Regions from separate parts of the Staphylococcus sp. MZ3 genome, predicted to be linked through region 2. Evidence: a T-box and tRNA genes for the amino acid it is inferred to sense, from the RefSeq annotation. Region 2 holds a T-box; the other holds one or more tRNA genes.
What was found. The T-box of region 2 lies ahead of alaS (alanine--tRNA ligase). A T-box ahead of a tRNA ligase gene usually reads a tRNA of that ligase, here a tRNA-Ala.
Positions count from the first base shown of each region.

Region 1: it encodes a tRNA-Ala, which carries the amino acid that the T-box ahead of alaS (alanine--tRNA ligase) is inferred to sense. The anticodon was not compared.

Region 1 is NZ_CP076026.1:1,973,847-1,981,846, forward strand. It holds tRNA gene KI230_RS09515 (tRNA-Leu) at 172-255, opposite strand; tRNA gene KI230_RS09520 (tRNA-Gly) at 294-368, opposite strand; tRNA gene KI230_RS09525 (tRNA-Gly) at 382-456, opposite strand; tRNA gene KI230_RS09530 (tRNA-Cys) at 464-537, opposite strand; tRNA gene KI230_RS09535 (tRNA-Gln) at 543-614, opposite strand; tRNA gene KI230_RS09540 (tRNA-His) at 626-698, opposite strand; tRNA gene KI230_RS09545 (tRNA-Trp) at 701-774, opposite strand; tRNA gene KI230_RS09550 (tRNA-Tyr) at 790-870, opposite strand; tRNA gene KI230_RS09555 (tRNA-Thr) at 876-951, opposite strand; tRNA gene KI230_RS09560 (tRNA-Phe) at 959-1,031, opposite strand; tRNA gene KI230_RS09565 (tRNA-Asp) at 1,050-1,125, opposite strand; tRNA gene KI230_RS09570 (tRNA-Met) at 1,135-1,208, opposite strand; tRNA gene KI230_RS09575 (tRNA-Ser) at 1,223-1,315, opposite strand; tRNA gene KI230_RS09580 (tRNA-Asp) at 1,354-1,429, opposite strand; tRNA gene KI230_RS09585 (tRNA-Ser) at 1,440-1,529, opposite strand; tRNA gene KI230_RS09590 (tRNA-Ile) at 1,539-1,612, opposite strand; tRNA gene KI230_RS09595 (tRNA-Met) at 1,641-1,714, opposite strand; tRNA gene KI230_RS09600 (tRNA-Ala) at 1,736-1,811, opposite strand; tRNA gene KI230_RS09605 (tRNA-Pro) at 1,829-1,902, opposite strand; tRNA gene KI230_RS09610 (tRNA-Arg) at 1,912-1,985, opposite strand; tRNA gene KI230_RS09615 (tRNA-Leu) at 2,004-2,092, opposite strand; tRNA gene KI230_RS09620 (tRNA-Gly) at 2,103-2,177, opposite strand; tRNA gene KI230_RS09625 (tRNA-Leu) at 2,181-2,262, opposite strand; tRNA gene KI230_RS09630 (tRNA-Lys) at 2,266-2,341, opposite strand; tRNA gene KI230_RS09635 (tRNA-Thr) at 2,347-2,422, opposite strand; tRNA gene KI230_RS09640 (tRNA-Val) at 2,439-2,514, opposite strand; rRNA gene rrf (5S ribosomal RNA) at 2,526-2,640, opposite strand; rRNA gene KI230_RS09650 (23S ribosomal RNA) at 2,713-5,634, opposite strand; tRNA gene KI230_RS09655 (tRNA-Ala) at 5,848-5,923, opposite strand; tRNA gene KI230_RS09660 (tRNA-Ile) at 5,942-6,018, opposite strand; rRNA gene KI230_RS09665 (16S ribosomal RNA) at 6,110-7,659, opposite strand.
Region 2 is NZ_CP076026.1:1,674,810-1,682,809, forward strand. It holds gene KI230_RS08065 (O-methyltransferase) at 1-255, opposite strand, end outside; gene KI230_RS08070 (DUF1292 domain-containing protein) at 540-848, opposite strand; gene ruvX (Holliday junction resolvase RuvX) at 863-1,291, opposite strand; gene KI230_RS08080 (IreB family regulatory phosphoprotein) at 1,295-1,555, opposite strand; gene alaS (alanine--tRNA ligase) at 1,618-4,248, opposite strand; T-box leader at 4,380-4,557, opposite strand; gene recD2 (SF1B family DNA helicase RecD2) at 4,591-7,068, opposite strand; gene KI230_RS08095 (tetratricopeptide repeat protein) at 7,070-7,738, opposite strand.

The DNA of each region.
Region 1 (8,000 bases), 300 kb from region 2:
TATAGTTGCTTAACTTCCAATAATGAACTCATCATTACAATTTGACATAGAGTCTATTAAAGCGTGTGCCATTTGAGTCCACTTTTATTTGTATTGTATAGAGAGAAATAAAAAGAAACCTTGTTTTACAAGGTTTCTAATACGTTATATTATGTAAATAACAGTTAATTATACCGGTGGTCGGGGTCGAACCGACACTCCACAAGTGGAACGGGATTTTGAGTCCCGCGCGTCTGCCAATTCCGCCACACCGGCTTAATGGTAAACAAAAAACTTCCCTTTGGAAGCAATTATGGAGCGGAAGATAGGATTTACACCTATACCTCGTTCCGGGAAGGAACGTGTTCTAAAAGTTGAACTACTCCCGCAAATATTAAATTATGGAGCGGAAGATAGGATTTGCACCTATACCTCGTTCCGGGAAGGAACGTGTTCTAAAAGTTGAACTACTCCCGCATAAACCTGGAGGCGGCAACCGGATTTGAACCGGTGATAAAGGTTTTGCAGACCTCTGCCTTACCACTTGGCTATGCCGCCAATAACTGGGCTAGCTGGATTCGAACCAACGAGTGACGGAGTCAAAGTCCGTTGCCTTACCGCTTGGCTATAGCCCATTAATAATAAGGGCGGCTGAAGGGGATCGAACCCTCGAATGTCGGAACCACAATCCGATGTGTTAACCACTTCACCACAGCCGCCATGGCAGGGGCAGTAGGAATCGAACCCACACCAAAGGTTTTGGAGACCTCTATTCTACCGTTGAACTATGCCCCTATTAAAAATAATAAATGGAGGGGGGCAGATTCGAACTGCCGAACCCGAAGGAGCGGATTTACAGTCCGCCGCGTTTAGCCACTTCGCTACCCCTCCATAAATGGTGCCGGCCAGAGGACTTGAACCCCCAACCTACTGATTACAAGTCAGTTGCTCTACCAATTGAGCTAGGCCGGCTAAGAAATGGTTCAGGACAGAGTCGAACTGCCGACACATGGAGCTTCAATCCATTGCTCTACCAACTGAGCTACTGAACCATAATAAAAATGTAATGATGGCGGTCTCGACGGGAATCGAACCCGCGATCTCCTGCGTGACAGGCAGGCGTGTTAACCGCTACACTACGAGACCTATAAAATATTGCGGGAGGCGGATTTGAACCACCGACCTTCGGGTTATGAGCCCGACGAGCTACCGAACTGCTCCATCCCGCGATAATAAAAAATAATGGCGGAGGAAGAGGGATTCGAACCCCCGCGGCCCGTTAAGGCCCTGTCGGTTTTCAAGACCGATCCCTTCAGCCGGACTTGGGTATTCCTCCATTATTATAGGTAAATCGCTATTAATTATAAAATTAAATGGCGGTCTCGACGGGAATCGAACCCGCGATCTCCTGCGTGACAGGCAGGCGTGTTAACCGCTACACTACGAGACCATTAGTAAAACGGAGGAAGAGGGATTCGAACCCCCGCGAGCCGTTAAGCCCCTGTCGGTTTTCAAGACCGATCCCTTCAGCCAGACTTGGGTATTCCTCCAAAATTATATGGACCTTGCAGGACTCGAACCTGCGACCGAACGGTTATGAGCCGTTAGCTCTAACCAACTGAGCTAAAGGTCCTAAATATAATTTTACAACTAATAAATAGTGGCGGTGGAGGGGATCGAACCCCCGACCTCACGGGTATGAACCGTACGCTCTAGCCAGCTGAGCTACACCGCCTTATATAGTTTGTAAATAATATGGTGGAGACTAGCGGGATCGAACCGCTGACCTCCTGCGTGCAAAGCAGGCGCTCTCCCAGCTGAGCTAAGCCCCCATAATAATTACAGTATATCGGGAAGACAGGATTCGAACCTGCGACCCCTTGGTCCCAAACCAAGTGCTCTACCAAGCTGAGCTACTTCCCGTATAATTAACGCGCCCGATAGGAGTCGAACCCATAACCTCTTGATCCGTAGTCAAACGCTCTATCCAATTGAGCTACGGGCGCATATGTTTTTATTGAAAATGGTGCCGAGGACCGGAATCGAACCGGTACGGTGATCACTCACCGCAGGATTTTAAGTCCTGTGCGTCTGCCAGTTCCGCCACCCCGGCACTATAAAAATGGAGCAGAAGACGGGATTCGAACCCGCGACCCCAACCTTGGCAAGGTTGTATTCTACCGCTGAACTACTTCTGCATATGCGGGTGAAGGGAGTCGAACCCCCACGCCGTAAGGCGCTAGATCCTAAGTCTAGTGCGTCTGCCAATTCCGCCACACCCGCAAATGGTGAGCCATAGAGGATTCGAACCTCTGACCCTCTGATTAAAAGTCAGATGCTCTACCAACTGAGCTAATGGCTCTTCCATGGTGCCGGCCAGAGGACTTGAACCCCCAACCTACTGATTACAAGTCAGTTGCTCTACCAATTGAGCTAGGCCGGCAATATGTAAGAATAAATGGTGGAGAATGACGGGTTCGAACCGCCGACCCTCTGCTTGTAAGGCAGATGCTCTCCCAGCTGAGCTAATTCTCCGATTTAAAACTGCCTGGCAACGTTCTACTCTAGCGGAACGTAAGTTCGACTACCATCGACGCTAAGGAGCTTAACTTCTGTGTTCGGCATGGGAACAGGTGTGACCTCCTTGCTATAGTCACCAGACATATGAATGTAATTTATACATTCAAAACTAGATAGTAAGTAAAAGTGATTTTGCTTCGCAAAACATTTATTTTGATTAAGTCTTCGATCGATTAGTATTCGTCAGCTCCACATGTCACCATGCTTCCACCTCGAACCTATTAACCTCATCATCTTTGAGGGATCTTATAACCGAAGTTGGGAAATCTCATCTTGAGGGGGGCTTCATGCTTAGATGCTTTCAGCACTTATCCCGTCCACACATAGCTACCCAGCTATGCCGTTGGCACGACAACTGGTACACCAGAGGTATGTCCATCCCGGTCCTCTCGTACTAAGGACAGCTCCTCTCAAATTTCCTACGCCCACGACGGATAGGGACCGAACTGTCTCACGACGTTCTGAACCCAGCTCGCGTACCGCTTTAATGGGCGAACAGCCCAACCCTTGGGACCGACTACAGCCCCAGGATGCGATGAGCCGACATCGAGGTGCCAAACCTCCCCGTCGATGTGAACTCTTGGGGGAGATAAGCCTGTTATCCCCGGGGTAGCTTTTATCCGTTGAGCGATGGCCCTTCCATGCGGAACCACCGGATCACTAAGTCCGTCTTTCGACCCTGCTCGACTTGTAGGTCTCGCAGTCAAGCTCCCTTATGCCTTTACACTCTATGAATGATTTCCAACCATTCTGAGGGAACCTTTGAGCGCCTCCGTTACCTTTTAGGAGGCGACCGCCCCAGTCAAACTGCCCGCCTGACACTGTCTCCCACCACGATAAGTGGTGCGGGTTAGAAAGCCAACACAGCTAGGGTAGTATCCCACCAGCGCCTCCACGTAAGCTAGCGCTCACGTTTCAAAGGCTCCTACCTATCCTGTACAAGCTGTGCCGAATTTCAATATCAGGCTACAGTAAAGCTCCACGGGGTCTTTCCGTCCTGTCGCGGGTAACCTGCATCTTCACAGGTACTATGATTTCACCGAGTCTCTCGTTGAGACAGTGCCCAAATCGTTACGCCTTTCGTGCGGGTCGGAACTTACCCGACAAGGAATTTCGCTACCTTAGGACCGTTATAGTTACGGCCGCCGTTTACTGGGGCTTCGATTCGTAGCTTCGCAGAAGCTAACCACTCCTCTTAACCTTCCAGCACCGGGCAGGCGTCAGCCCCTATACATCACCTTACGGTTTAGCAGAGACCTGTGTTTTTGATAAACAGTCGCTTGGGCCTATTCACTGCGGCTCTTCTGGGCGTTAACCCTAAAGAGCACCCCTTCTCCCGAAGTTACGGGGTCATTTTGCCGAGTTCCTTAACGAGAGTTCGCTCGCTCACCTTAGAATTCTCATCTTGACTACCTGTGTCGGTTTGCGGTACGGGCACCTATTTTCTATCTAGAGGCTTTTCTCGGCAGTGTGAAATCAACGACTCGAAGACACAATGTCTTCTCCCCATCACAGCTCAGCCTTAACGAGTACCGGATTTGCCTAATACTCAGCCTTACTGCTTAGACGTGCAATCCAATCGCACGCTTCGCCTATCCTACTGCGTCCCCCATCGATTAAAACGATTATAGGTGGTACAGGAATATCAACCTGTTATCCATCGCCTACGCCTGTCGGCCTCAGCTTAGGACCCGACTAACCCAGAGCGGACGAGCCTTCCTCTGGAAACCTTAGTCAATCGGTGGACGGGATTCTCACCCGTCTTTCGCTACTCACACCGGCATTCTCACTTCTAAGCGCTCCACATGTCCTTACGATCATGCTTCAACGCCCTTAGAACGCTCTCCTACCATTGTCCAAAGGACAATCCACAGCTTCGGTAATATGTTTAGCCCCGGTACATTTTCGGCGCAGTGTCACTCGACTAGTGAGCTATTACGCACTCTTTAAATGATGGCTGCTTCTAAGCCAACATCCTAGTTGTCTGGGCAACGCCACATCCTTTTCCACTTAACATATATTTTGGGACCTTAGCTGGTGGTCTGGGCTGTTTCCCTTTCGAACACGGACCTTATCACCCATGTTCTGACTCCCAAGTTAAATTAATTGGCATTCGGAGTTTGTCTGAATTCGGTAACCCGAGAGGGGCCCCTCGTCCAAACAGTGCTCTACCTCCAATAATCATCACTTGAGGCTAGCCCTAAAGCTATTTCGGAGAGAACCAGCTATCTCCAGGTTCGATTGGAATTTCTCCGCTACCCTCAGTTCATCCGCTCACTTTTCAACGTAAGTCGGTTCGGTCCTCCATTCAGTGTTACCTGAACTTCAACCTGACCAAGGGTAGATCACCTGGTTTCGGGTCTACGACCAAATACTAAACGCCCTATTCAGACTCGATTTCGCTACGGCTCCACATTTACTGCTTAACCTTGCATCAAATCGTAACTCGCCGGTTCATTCTACAAAAGGCACGCCATCACCCATTAACGGGCTCTGACTACTTGTAAGCACACGGTTTCAGGTTCTATTTCACTCCCCTTCCGGGGTGCTTTTCACCTTTCCCTCACGGTACTGGTTCACTATCGGTCACTAGAGAGTATTTAGCCTTAGGAGATGGTCCTCCCAGATTCCGACGGAATTTCACGTGCTCCGTCATACTCAGGATCCACTCAAGAGAGACAACATTTTCGACTACAGGATTATTACCTTCTTTGATTCATCTTTCCAGATGATTCGTCTAATGTCGTCCTTTGTAACTCCGTATAGAGTGTCCTACAACCCCAACAAGCAAGCTTGTTGGTTTGGGCTCTTCCCGTTTCGCTCGCCGCTACTAAGGGAATCGAATTTTCTTTCTCTTCCTCCGGGTACTAAGATGTTTCAGTTCTCCGGGTGTGCCTTCTGATATGCTATGTATTCACATATCGATAACATGACATAACTCATGCTGGGTTTCCCCATTCGGAAATCTCTGGATCAAAGCTTACTTACAGCTCCCCAAAGCATATCGTCGTTAGTAACGTCCTTCATCGGCTTCTAGTGCCAAGGCATCCACCGTGCGCCCTTAATAACTTAATCTATGTTTCCACCATTTTTATAAGTCAAACGTTAACATGAAGTTACGTTCTTTTATAAAAAGATTTAAACGCGTTATTAATCTTGTGAGTGTTCTTTCGAACACTAGCGATTATTTCTTATGAATTCAAGCTTATTTAAAACTCTTTATTCACTCGGTTTTGCTTGGTAAAATCTATATTTTACTTACTTATCTAGTTTTCAATGTACAAATAATGGTGGAGACTAGCGGGATCGAACCGCTGACCTCCTGCGTGCAAAGCAGGCGCTCTCCCAGCTGAGCTAAGCCCCCAAATAGGTATTAAATTAATGGTGGGCCTAAGTGGACTCGAACCACCGACCTCACGCTTATCAGGCGTGCGCTCTAACCAGCTGAGCTATAGGCCCATTAATTTGAATGAACAAACATTCAAAACTGAATACAATATGTCACGTTATTCCGCATCTTCTGAAGAAGATGTTCCGAATATATCCTTAGAAAGGAGGTGATCCAGCCGCACCTTCCGATACGGCTACCTTGTTACGACTTCACCCCAATCATTTGTCCCACCTTCGACGGCTAGCTCCTAAAAGGTTACTCCACCGGCTTCGGGTGTTACAAACTCTCGTGGTGTGACGGGCGGTGTGTACAAGACCCGGGAACGTATTCACCGTAGCATGCTGATCTACGATTACTAGCGATTCCAGCTTCATGTAGTCGAGTTGCAGACTACAATCCGAACTGAGAACAACTTTATGGGATTTGCTTGACCTCACGGTTTCGCTGCCCTTTGTATTGTCCATTGTAGCACGTGTGTAGCCCAAATCATAAGGGGCATGATGATTTGACGTCATCCCCACCTTCCTCCGGTTTGTCACCGGCAGTCAACTTAGAGTGCCCAACTTAATGATGGCAACTAAGCTTAAGGGTTGCGCTCGTTGCGGGACTTAACCCAACATCTCACGACACGAGCTGACGACAACCATGCACCACCTGTCACTTTGTCCCCCGAAGGGGAAAGCTCTATCTCTAGAGTTGTCAAAGGATGTCAAGATTTGGTAAGGTTCTTCGCGTTGCTTCGAATTAAACCACATGCTCCACCGCTTGTGCGGGTCCCCGTCAATTCCTTTGAGTTTCAACCTTGCGGTCGTACTCCCCAGGCGGAGTGCTTAATGCGTTAGCTGCAGCACTAAGGGGCGGAAACCCCTAACACTTAGCACTCATCGTTTACGGCGTGGACTACCAGGGTATCTAATCCTGTTTGATCCCCACGCTTTCGCACATCAGCGTCAGTTACAGACCAGAAAGTCGCCTTCGCCACTGGTGTTCCTCCATATCTCTGCGCATTTCACCGCTACACATGGAATTCCACTTTCCTCTTCTGCACTCAAGTTTTCCAGTTTCCAATGACCCTCCACGGTTGAGCCGTGGGCTTTCACATCAGACTTAAAAACCGCCTACGCGCGCTTTACGCCCAATAATTCCGGATAACGCTTGCCACCTACGTATTACCGCGGCTGCTGGCACGTAGTTAGCCGTGGCTTTCTGATTAGGTACCGTCAAGATGTGCACAGTTACTTACACATATGTTCTTCCCTAATAACAGAGTTTTACGATCCGAAGACCTTCATCACTCACGCGGCGTTGCTCCGTCAGGCTTTCGCCCATTGCGGAAGATTCCCTACTGCTGCCTCCCGTAGGAGTCTGGACCGTGTCTCAGTTCCAGTGTGGCCGATCACCCTCTCAGGTCGGCTATGCATCGTTGCCTTGGTAAGCCGTTACCTTACCAACTAGCTAATGCAGCGCGGATCCATCTATAAGTGACAGCAAGACCGTCTTTCACTTTTGAACCATGCGGTTCAAAATATTATCCGGTATTAGCTCCGGTTTCCCGAAGTTATCCCAGTCTTATAGGTAGGTTATCCACGTGTTACTCACCCGTCCGCCGCTAACATCAGAGAAGCAAGCTTCTCGTCCGTTCGCTCGACTTGCATGTATTAGGCACGCCGCCAGCGTTCATCCTGAGCCAGGATCAAACTCTCCATAAAAATTATGATGTTTGATTAGCTCATAAATACTAAATAATGTTTGTAACTTATAGTTACGTTTTTGGAATTAACGTTGACATATTGTCATTCAGTTTTCAATATTCGTTTGTCACTTACAAGATTTAATTATAACTCGTAAGTTTTTGTAAGTCAAGAATTATTTTTAATTATTTTATTTCTAAAAAATAAATTTCCTAACTCAATTAATTCAACAAATATTATTTTATTATGTATTTGTTCGAATTTCAATAGTCAAATTTACACTTTATTAATATTTTAAATCAACAACTTAAAACATTTGTTTTTTAAATATTAGTGCCGTTTGACGACTTTTATATAAT
Region 2 (8,000 bases):
TTCATTACGCTCTATCGTTGTGACATGAATGTCATCAGATATAGAAGCGAATTGCATAGAACTATAGCCGATTGCTGTGCCAATTTCTAAAATATTTTTAACATTATTCATACGAATTAATTGCTTAATTAAATCTAATGTTAAACGATCTACAATTGGCACTTCATTTACTTCGGCAAATTCACGCAAAACTTCGATTGAACTATTTTGATGTTGATGTAAATCTATTAAATATTTTTTATTTAGGTCATCCATGTTTTAAACTTCCTTTATGTAAAATAAGTCAATATGATTATGACAATAAAATAAATCAGCCTTCACAATTGATTATAATTTTGCCAACCAATTAAATGACTGATTTCGTGTTAGACGCAAAGCTATTTTATTTATAGAAGCGAATCATTCATATAAAATTTAACTTTAGATATTTTACCATATTTTCAATAAAATTATAAGCGTTAATTATTTATACATTGCTTGACTTAAAAAAATACTCTTGCCTACCCATCTTAAGGTTAGCAAGAGTAAAATCTTTTTAATTATTCTTCCATTTCAGTATTTACAACTTCTTCAATCATGTCCCATTCTTCATCAGTTTCGATTGGTACTAACTTACCACCGTCACCTGACTCATCTGGTTCATTGATCATTGGTACAAGCTCAATCATATCGTCTTCATCTGATTGAGCACCTTCTTCAGCTAAGATAACATACTCTTTTTTGAATTCAGGATGATAAAATTCTAAAACTTTTCGGTATAAAACTTCATTTCCCTCTTCATCGAATAAAGTTAATAATTCTTCTTCGTTATTAATTTCTAGTTGTGAATCATGATTATGTTCAGTCATAGTAAAATCTCCTTTTAATGTAGTGAATCTAAATAGCCTTGTAAAATAAATACCGCTGCCATTTTATCAATCACTTGTTTTCTTTTTTGTCTTGAAACATCTGCTTCTAATAATGATCGTTCAGCAGCCATTGTGCTTAATCTTTCATCCCACATCACAATCTCAATAGAAGGATAAGCTTCTAATAATTTTTCTTTATATGTTAACGAAGCTTCGCCTCGAAATCCTATTGAATTATTCATGTTTTTAGGTAGTCCTATTACGACTGTACCCACATTATGTTTTTTAATAATGTCTACTAATTGGTCAATACCTAATTCATTATTTTCTTCATTGATTCGGAGTGTGTCTAATCCTTGTGCCGTCCAACCCATTATATCACTAATTGCAATTCCTACCGTTCTACTACCGACATCGAGTCCTAAAATTTTATGTTGTAACATAAATTATTTATTTTGCTCTTTTAAATAGTAAGAAACAAGCTCTTCCATAATAACATCTCTATCAATATGACGAATTTGATTTCTTGCTTCATTTTGGCGTGGAATATACGCAGGGTCACCTGATAATAAATAACCTACAATTTGGTTTACGGCATTATATCCTCGTTCATCTAATGTTCGATAAACATTATTTAAAACATCTCTTACATCTTGCGTTGGAAGTTCTTCATAGTCGAATTTCATTGTTTTATCAAAGTTTTCCATTTGCGACACTCCTTTAATTACAAATATAACTCACTATCATCATACAATATTATGGCTTTAAATTATAGATTTTTAATGTAATCTTTAATAAAGCTTAATGATTTTGAGATATTTTCAGGTTGTGTACCGCCACCTTGAGCCATATCTGGACGACCGCCACCTTTACCACCAACGATTGGTGCCATTTGTTTGATAAGATCACCGGCTTTAACGTTATTTGTTAAAGATTTAGGGACAGTTGCAACCATCGATACTTTATCATCAACATTACTTGCAAGAATGATAATTGTATCTTGTAGTTTAGATTTAAAATCGTCCATTGTCGAGCGAATTGCTTTCGCATTTGGTACATCCACTTCAGTAACCAATACTTTATAGCCATTGATTTCTTCAACTTGATCCTCAATATTACCCATTTTAAGTGATGTGATTTCTTTGTCACGTTGCTCTAATTGTTTTAATAATGCTTTTTCTTCATCTTGTAATTGTGTTAACTTATCGACTACTTGATCATCAGATTTCACTTTCAGCTGTGATTTCATCGTATTAAATTTCTCTTGAATATCTTCTAAATATAAGAAAGCTGCTTTACCTGTTAATGCTTCAATACGACGCACACCAGCTCCTGTACCTGACTCACTTACTATTTTGAATAAGCCAATTTCAGAAGTATTGCGGACATGAATACCACCACATAATTCAATTGAAAATGGTGCCATATTTACTACACGCACAACATCACCATATTTTTCACCGAATAATGCCATTGCGCCCATTTCTTTAGCTGAAGCAATATCCATTTCTTGAATGTTAACGTCAATACCTTTCCAAATTTCTTCATTTACTAAGCGTTCAACTTGATCAATTTCATCATTAGTCATTGGACCAAAATGAGAGAAATCAAAACGTAAACGATCTGCTTCTACTAGTGAACCAGCTTGGTTAACATGATCACCCAGTACTGATTTCAACGCTGCATGTAATAAATGAGTTGCACTATGGTTCTTTTGAATGTCACGTCGATCATTTTGGTTCACTTCAGCAGACACTGTAGCGCCAACATTTACTTGGCCAAATTGTACTACTCCTTTATGCAAGTTTTGACCATTTGGTGCTTTGGTTACTTCACTAACAGCAATTTCAAAATTGTCATTATAAACAATACCTGTATCCGCAACTTGTCCACCACTGACTGCATAAAATGGTGTTTCCGTTAACATGAAGTATACTGTTTCACCCGCTTCAACTTGTGAAACTTCTTCACCATTATATATCAAGTGTGTTAGGGTTGTTTGAGCTGTCGCAGTATCATAACCAACAAAAGTACTTACAGATGTAATATTTTTCAATACTTCACTTTGAACTTGCATTGATTGAGAATTTTGACGTGCTTGACGTGCACGATCACGTTGTTGTTGCATTTCTGACTCGAATGTTGTCATATCAACTTTCAATCCTGCTTGCACTGCTATTTCTTCAGTTAATTCAATTGGGAACCCGTACGTATCATACAATTTAAATGCATCTTTCCCATTAATTTCATTTGTTGTCGCTTTAGCTTTTTTAATTAATTCATTTAAAATCGCTAAACCATCTTCTAATGTTTCATGGAATCGTTCTTCTTCAGACTTTATAACACGCTTAATGAAATCTGCTTTTTCCTTAACATTTGGATAATATGGTTCCATAATGTCTGCAACAATATCAACAAGTTTGTACATAAACGGCTCATTGATTCCTAACGTTTGACTAAAACGAACGGCACGACGTAACAATCGACGTAATACATATCCTCTACCTTCATTGGCAGGTAATGCACCATCAGAAATTGCAAATGCAATCGTACGAATGTGGTCAGCAATTACTTTAAATGCCACATCTTGTTCGTTGTTTACTAAATATTGTTTACCTGATACTTTTTCGATTTCATTCATTATAGGCATAAATAAATCTGTTTCATAGTTAGTACGTACATTTTGAGAAACTGAGGCCATACGCTCAAGCCCCATGCCGGTATCAATGTTTTTATTAGGTAATGGTGTGTAACTATGATCTTTATTATGATTGAATTCACTAAATACTAAGTTCCATACTTCAAGATAGCGTTCATTTTCTCCACCTGGATACATTTCTTCTGCCGGATCGTCTTGTCCATATGCTTCTCCGCGATCATAGAAAATCTCAGTGTTTGGTCCTGAAGGCCCTTCACCAATATCCCAGAAGTTACCTTCAATGCGAATAATACGACTTTCTTCAAGACCAATATCTTTATGCCAAATGTTGTATGCTTCCATATCTTCCGGATGAATCGTAACGTACAATTTATCTGGCTCCATACCCATCCATTTATCACTCGTTAAAAATTCCCAAGCAAATTCAATCGCTTCTTGTTTAAAATAATCACCAATTGAGAAGTTACCTAACATTTCAAAGAATGTATGGTGACGCGCTGTGAAACCAACATTTTCAATATCATTTGTACGAATAGCTTTTTGAGAGTTTACAATTCTTGGCTTTTTAGGTGTTTCACGTCCATCAAAATATTTCTTTAATGTTGCTACACCTGAATTAATCCATAATAATGTATCATCATCAATTGGCACTAATGGTGCAGAAGGTTCAACCATATGTCCTTTTTCAACAAAGAAATCTAGATATTTTTGTCTAATTTCACTCGCTTTTAACTTTTTCATCATTTACACATCCTATTTACTGTTTTTAAATTACCATTCCATAAAAATTGATGACACAGATAGTCGATTTGAAAAACTAGTATAAATCAATATCATTTTTTATTATTAAAAAATAAAAAACGCCCATCCTCAAAAGGGACGAACGTTATCGCGGTACCACCCTAGTTATAAATGCAATTCAACACATTTATCACTTTAAATCGACTATACAGTTGTGCATAAAGTAGCGTTCACTAATGTTTGTTGTACTTTTCACCAACCAGTACATCTCTGATAAACAAATCATTAACTACTCATCTTTATACGAATTTAATTCTATTTTAGTTACATTTACGCTTGTTGTCAACGTTCTATAAAGTCATACGGCGTGATTTCTCCCATATTAATCATTGGGTCAATTTTAAACATTGTAGCTTCCGTTAATACATTTATATCTGTTTTTGTTGAATCAGACGTAACTTCTCCACTATCATTCGATGACATTGGCGCTTGTACTTGATCATCTATTGTCGTTTGTGAAGCTCCTGTATCATTAGTTGCTGTGTTTTCCAGCATTTCTTCATCTTCTGAATTAAAATAATTTTTCAACAATGTACATAATTGTGTTAAACGCGCTTGACCATTTGTTTTTAATCCAATATCAAATGCTTCTGGATCACCAAGTAGAACTAAACTCGTTTTCGCTCTAGTTAAACCAGTATATAATATCGGTCTTTGTAACATTCTAAAATACTGTTTAACAATAGGCATGATAACAATAGGAAATTCTGAACCTTGTGATTTATGGATTGATGTACAATAAGCATGCGTTAATTCCATCATATCTTGTTTCGTAAATGTAATTTCATTACCTTCAAAATCCACAACAAGTACATCTTTATTAAGGGCATTTTCTTTCGCCCAAAAAATACCAACAATAACTCCTATGTCACCATTGAATATGTTATCATTTGGCCTATTAACAAGTTGTAATACTTTGTCACCTTTTCTAAAGACTACATCACCAAACTCAATTTCTCGTGTGTCTTTCTTTTTAGGGTTTAAAATATCTTGTAAAACTTGATTTAAACGTTTAATACCGGCATTTCCTTTATACATTGGTGCAAGCACTTGAATATCAGCCATAGTATACCCTTTATTAACAGCACTAGTAACTACCTTCTCAACAACTGTTGGTATTTGGTTTGCCTGACAGTTAATAAAGCTTCTATCATGAAAACGCTGTGTAATATCAATTTTCTGACCCAACTTCATTCGATGTGCTAATTCTATAATGCTTGAACCATCTTGTTGACGATATACTTCAGTCAGATTAACTCGTGGTATAGCTTTCGATTCAATTAAATCTTTAAATACTTGACCAGGACCTACAGAAGGCAATTGGTCCTCATCACCTACAAATATCAATTGTGCATCTAAAGGAACTGCACTTAAAAATTGGTGGAACAACCAAGTATCTACCATAGACATCTCATCAATGATTATGAGTCGTGCGTTTATTTCATTTTCTAATATATCCTCTGGCTTTGTGTCTTGATTCCAACCTATTAAACGATGAATCGTCATTGCTTCTAATCCAGTTGACTCTTGTAGTCTCTTAGACGCTCTTCCTGTTGGCGCTGCTAATACAACTGGATAATCATCATTGACATAATCATCATAATCTAATGATAAGCCATGAATCTCAGCATATAATTCTACAATGCCTTTAATTACTGTCGTCTTTCCTGTTCCCGGTCCACCGGTTAATAGCATCACCTTAGAATTGATAGCCGTTTGCAAAGCTTCTTTTTGTGAAGCTGCATAGTTCACTTGATTCGCATCTTCTATTTCACCAATATGCATTTGTAAATCTGACTGTTCAATTTCTGTAAGTTTATTTGTATGCGTCTTTATTCTGAATAAGTTTTGAACACTTTTGATTTCAGAATAATACAAACTTGGAATTGCAACTTGTTCATTGTCAATAATTAGTCGTTTTTCCTCATTTAAGTATTGCAACATTTCGTCTAATTTTTCAGGTTCGATGACCTCTTCATCTTGATAATTTAATACATCAACCGTTAAATCTATAACAACATTGATAGGCAAATATGTATGTCCCTGTTTAATACATTCTTCTTCTAACGTATAGAGCAACGCAGCTTTTAATCGTTCATTATCGTTATAAGCGATACCAATATTTCTAGCAAGTTGATCTGCTTTATTAAAACCAATACCTTTAATATCATAAATCAATTGATATGGATTTCGATCTAAAATAGTCAGTGTATCGCCGAGATAAAACTGATAAATTGCCATTGAAAGTTTAGGACCAAACCCTAAATCATGTAAACGAATCATTATTTTTTCAGATTCTTGATTTGCTGAAATTTGTTCTGCAATTTGTTTCTGTTTCTTTTTAGATAATCCCGAAACTTTTTCTAGCACTGAATGGTCATCTAATATATCATTTATCGCATTGTCACCTAATGTATTAACAATATTTTGAGCTGTCTTTTTACCTACACCTTTAAACAAATCACTAGATAAATAACTTATAATTGCTTCTTTCGTTTGTGGCATTTCTTTTTCAAAAGTCTCTGCTTTTAATTGTTTACCATAACGTGGATGATCAACAACTTGCCCTTTAAATGTGTAGACATCGCCTTCAACAATATTCGGAAGAAACCCTACAACAGTTGGCATTGTATCAAAGTCTTCATTTGTTTCAATAGTATCTACTTTAAGCACTGTATAAAAATTATCACTGTTTTGAAACAATATCGCTTCAACAGTACCTTTGATCATTGAATAATCAAATAGTGTAGGGTCTGACATGTTACTCCTCCTCTTTCATTTTAGTGAATGTTTTCAGCGCATGCTGACTTAATAAGTGTTTAGGGTCGATAGTCACAGCTTCTTTAAAATGAGTTATTGCTTCATCAATATCTTCATTTTTCATAAATAACGCTAAGCCCAAATTGTATCTTGCATCAACATGATTTTTATCAATCGTTAATACATGTTTAAGTTGAGTTATGGCTTCATTAAACATTTCTAATTGACATAATACCAGACCATATTGAAATTGAACTTCTGCATCTTTGTCTTTATCTAGTTCCGCAGCAGTCATTAAATACGGCAATGCCAGCTTAAATGATTCTAACTGATTAAACGCCATACCGATCATATAATTACAATCAACTTGTTCAATCTCTGTTTGTAATGCTTGTTGATATAATTTAATAGCTTCTTGATAACGTTGCTGATTATAATATACATTTGCTAGATTATAAAATACGACGCCATTCTTCGGATCTATTGTTAAAGCTTTTTGGAAAAAGCGCTCTGCCTTTTCAATCTCATTCGCATCAGCAAGTACGATACCAGCATTAATATAATTTTCAATAATTGTAGGATTTTCTTCGATATTTCCGAACAATGCTTGTAACGCTTCTTCTATTTTTCCATTTTGTATGTATTGATAAATTGTTTGTTGATCTATCATTTACGAACCTCATTTCTCATCAATTATAACATCTTGATAAATTGTATGTCTCGAATCACTTAACAACGAATAAAATATAATCTAATATCATCTTCATTCATGAAAAAGCGGGAATGGAATAGAAATGATTAAGAACCATTAACGGTTTATTATGTAATGGTTCTTCCACATTAGCCACTACTATTATGTACTTAAAAATAGGAATACATAATTAGACTCATGCATAGGGAGTGGGACAGAAATGATATTTTAACAAAATTAA